One region of the Colwellia sp. MB02u-10 genome, then DNA from elsewhere that is predicted to be linked to it. Evidence: riboswitches for the same ligand, from Rfam matches in the RefSeq annotation. Region 1 holds a riboswitch; the other holds the start of a gene.

Region 1 (2,414 bases):
GTGAATTCAATATCAAATAAATTATTATTACCATTTGAATCGACATCAAAAGAAGTGGATGACAACTCGCCCGATAAAGCATAATCACCGATATTGCCACTCAACATAAAGTGAACGTCAAGCGTCTCATTAGCCCCTATATTTTTGGCAGTACACGACATAAGTGCATTATTATTTATTGTACACTGACCATTTTCTAATAGAGCATTTGATAGCGCAGTTCCTTCTGGGAATCTTATTTCAAGAAGAAGATCACTAGCAGGAGCGTCTGTGGCGTTCTCTATATTAAAATCAACATATACCCCATCATTAGGTAACGCTTTGAATTTGGTATTTTCAACATTTAATCCAATATCTATAACCTTACCAGAGCCACGACACCAACCTATATCACATAAAACATAAGCCGCCGCGCCTAGGTTTAATACATTGGAACCAACAGACGCCATTAACTGTTCAGGATAAACGTTAGGTGAAAAATGAGCTATTTCTTGTCCGTCAAGTTGTCCATCAGCATGTAGTTCAACCGCACCATTATGTATTCCGCCTGTGAGTAATCCAGATAATTTAGATTGTGTGGAGGTAGAGCCCAGAAACAACAGTCCATCACCAGAAGAAACAACCTCTTCTTGCTCTCTGATAGATAAATTGTCAAAAACGACTAAAGGATCACCTTCGCCAAATACAAATTTAGTAAAGTGACTTGGTTTAGATAATGGTGCAGGGAAACAATCACCTAAACAATTTAAGCTAGCAAAACCCATCACATGTGTTAACTCATGCAAGGTAGTAGTAATAAAACTTCTATGTTGTCCTTCATTATCAAAACCAAGGTATATCGAGCTATTTGGAGAAAATTGTGTTGAACTGACAGGGTCACTCTCTATATCCCACGAACTAGTATCAATATTCTGTAACGAATAACGTAAATTGGTTGGGTACTGACGATTTACTTCCATTATGCCATAAGGGCTAGCACCACCTTCATCAAAGCTCGAAAAGGAAGGTCCTAGCGTAATAGCGCCATAACCACTTAACGCTTCAAATTCTACTTCTATTGCAAAGTCAGATGTTATATTTATCTGAGACTCAATCATACGTATTGTACGAAACAATACGTTTTTACGGGCCTCTCCAAGTGTTGTAGCGTTATTGCCACCTTCAGGAACGTAAGCTTCTTGGCTATTAAAGCCTACGCCTTCAGCATCTGAGAATACTACTCTTATTTCATCAGCGTTAGCTATCGAAGAAGAAGTGCAAATAGCAGCAAAAACACTGCTTCTAATAAAGTTATTTTTGATGACATTTTTGAACATATTACGACTATTCCTTTATATCGAGAGTTGATAAGCTTCTACAACCATGTAGAACTAAATTCAACAGCTTTCGATTTGATATAATTTTATAATTAAATTTTTATAGATAGGCAAGCAAGAGGGAATTGCAGTCACGCTACCTTTGTCCGAAACATTAAGGTCGTAAACTTTGCGTATATGAATTTCTCCATACTTGCCTTGCAAGTAAAGTACAACATATTGATATATAAATCAATGTTCTATGTAAACACGAGTATTGATAAAGGCTAACATCAAAAAAATAAATTTCACTTCAGCTATTTTTAACCATTTTCTTTATATCCAATCATTAGAAACGATGCGACGATAAATCCTAATACAGCTTGGAAGTTTTAAATTAAATGTTGCAATTGACAGACATCAGTTGGATCAATAAATTTACAAACTGACGTACTTTGGTAAGTAATGAAATTTTTATGTCAAAGGGGAACCTCTGTTTTTTAAGTCTTTTGTAAAATAGGTGCAATTAGTGAGTCTAAATAAGTACATTGTCTCAGTCAATCCTGCTGAACTGATTTGAAAACCTGTAGACATAAAAAATCCGTTGAATATAAAAGACTTTTTCATTTTTAATGTGGCGGTGAGATAGGCATTTGCACCCTACTCGAAAGATCAACGCTATAAACCCTACATTGTTGTAATTCGCTAAATTCTAGACGAAAAAAAACCGCCAGTCTTTCGATTAGCGGTTTTTTATAGTTTGGCGGAGAGATAGGAATTTGAACCCTACTCGAAGGATTGGCGCTATAAACCTTACCTTGTCGTAATCCACTAAATTCTAGACGAAAAAAAACCGCTAATCTTTCGATTAGCGGTTTTTTATAATTTGGCGGAGAGATAGGGATTTGAACCCTAGAAGGGCTATAAACCCTTGCTGGTTTTCAAGACCAGTGCTTTCGACCACTCAGCCATCTCTCCAATGTTCGAAAGCATTGCTGCTTGAGAACGGGGCGAATAATAGATACTGTTCACTGCTTTGTAAAGTGCTAATTTAGCTTATTAGGCATTTTGTTTGATTTTTATTGTTAAGTGCTTAATAAATCATCAAATGGTGATTTT
Region 2 (2,414 bases), on a different contig from region 1:
AATATTGCGATAAGATCACATCATAAAAATGTACAATACTATTGTGTCACATTTACCGACTTGAATGTAAGTCAAAGATAATTATAAATTTTATAATTATCTTTGACTCTGAGTCGCCTATAAACCTAGTAACATTTACCTTACATTGTTTTAACTTAATTACCCAGCCGCTAGTATATTTCTCTGACATTAACTTCGCCTGCCTGTCATTATCTATTGCTTGAAATATTTTTAAGATAAGCGCTTATTTTTCTGATATAACGCTTTTTTTGTTAATCCTTTCTCTTGTCTATTTTATGAGTTTACCAGCACTAACGGTTTGATAACGACACTATAAGCTGAGCTGTACAATATAAGTTTTTAAACTGTCTAAATATCCTTAATAAGTAGCTAGCGTTAACTTACCCCCTATTGTTCAGAACTGATTACCTACCACCAGACAAATACGGGGGATACATATTATTATAAAATTTATAATAATATGTATCCCCCGTATTTGTGATATCGTTGGCTTAGTAAATATCGCAAAGCTTAATTATTGATCAGCACAAGACAAATGACATAAGTCATTATCAGATAATCGCTTTTTACCGCGGTTATATAATTTCGTTGTAATATTTATAAAGTGAATAAATCGCAAACCTAGGGAAACCTAGGGACGCAAAGCTAAAGGGCCTGTAAAATGGTAGCCAGTTGCCGAGAGTGAATAAACACTTTTGTTTCCTGAGCTATTTTTTTATCTATGGTCTTCTTTATGAGGGCCATTTTTTTTGCCTGAATTTTGTAAAATTCGTTAAAGATAAAAATGTAGCAGGAATTATTTGATTCATATGAAAAATTATTTACAAGGTGTTATTGCACTATTACTTTGCACTTATTCCATTAACAGCTTTGCTGGCTTCTCGGTTACCCGAACAAGTTTTGGTGTCAACCTTGACCAACCTGTGACCAAAGAGACCACCTTGATTAATTCAGGAAACCAAGTGGTGCGGGTCAGAGTAGATTTTGAAAAACCCAAATGGGCTAAAGATGAATACTATCTGGGAGATGATCTGGTAGCTTATCCTAAAATAGTAGTGATTCCGCCTAAGGGTAAAATACAAGTAAAAATCGCGCCAAGAATAAAAACAGATTTACAGGATGGCGAGTATGTCGCGCTGCTTGTTTTTAAAGAGATGCCTCCGAGAGGTAATGAAAACCAAGTAACTATGCTAATGAATATCGGGGTTCCCTATTACGGTCGAAAAGGCGCGCTTAAAACCGGACTGAATTTTGATGCCTTGCGGGTTGAGAAAACAGACCAAGGTTATGACTTGCTGGGAACGGCTAAAAATACCGGGAATTTTTCCTATCCGCTTGATATAGAAGTTAAGTTTTACAACAACAAAAACTTAATAAAAGAGCAAAGCTTTAAACAAGGGTTCTACCGGGCGCATTCGTTCGAGCTGAAAAAGTCAACGGAAATGGATGTTAAAGCCGACACTGCGCAGGTTGTTTTTGTTAATGAACAAATTGATTTTACCAAGAGCTTCGACTTTGAACTCTAGGAGCGCTGCACGTGAATAAAATAGCCTTTATTATGTTGTTTTTTTCAGCGTTTTCACAAGCTCAATTTGAGGAAAGAGAGGGGGTGTTTTACATCAACGGCGATGCTGTAAAAGCAATAGAGCTGTCCCTTGCTCTTTCTGCCATCGATTTTGGCGATGTTTATAACGATAGCGAAGTGGACAGTGTAGTGGTGGATTTTACTGTCAATGCAGAAAACACCTATGACTATACGGTGGAGATAAGCAATGATGACAGCACAGGCGTAGTGCAGATTTCACGCAGCTCTAGCGGAGGATACACAGCAGACAGTTTAACTTATATAGACACAGGCACGGGAGCATATCAGGCACATGAATTTTATGTTGACCTGGACACAGGAAATATGAGCGGGGACCTTGCCGCTACAGTCACTGTGATGGTTGCCTACAACGATATCGCACAATAATTTTCCGGCAATACCGCGGGAAAGTTATTTATTTTCAAGTGAAATAGAGAGAGTTCAAAATGAAAAAATTATTATCAACAACATCAAAAAAAGTATTACTAGCTACATCAATCCTAGCAATGTCATCAACAGCAATGGCTAATTCATCTGGCACATTAGATGATGAAACTGGCGTAAACTCTGTAATCAATGTGGTTGCTAAGTATATAACCCCTATCACTGTTGGGCTAAATTTAACAGATATCGACTTTGGGGATGTTTACACTGATTCTGATGTTACAGTTCAAAATATTACTGCTGACGTGCAGGGTGAATTTGGAGAAACATTCACCTATTCAATTGCACCAAGTGGCACTGCCGGATTGCTGGTGATAGGTGGAACTGATACGGGTGCTACTACTGTGCCGTTCGATGCTGATAC

What was found. A riboswitch is a leader RNA that binds a small molecule or an ion and turns the genes downstream of it on or off. The one in region 1 is predicted to bind cyclic di-GMP.
Region 2: linked by a shared signal. The riboswitch ahead of H4J59_RS07625 (molecular chaperone) and the one ahead of H4J59_RS15855 (PKD domain-containing protein) in region 1 are both predicted to bind cyclic di-GMP.

Annotation. Positions count from the first base shown of each region.
Region 1 is NZ_JACGVK010000135.1:13,680-16,093, reverse strand. It holds gene H4J59_RS15855 (PKD domain-containing protein) at 1-1,316, opposite strand, end outside; cyclic di-GMP riboswitch class I at 1,440-1,524, opposite strand; tRNA gene H4J59_RS15850 (tRNA-Ser) at 2,183-2,273, opposite strand.
Region 2 is NZ_JACGVK010000111.1:62,279-64,692, reverse strand. It holds cyclic di-GMP riboswitch class I at 626-701, shown strand; gene H4J59_RS07625 (molecular chaperone) at 831-1,547, shown strand; gene H4J59_RS07620 (hypothetical protein) at 1,559-1,993, shown strand; gene H4J59_RS07615 (hypothetical protein) at 2,053-2,414, shown strand, end outside.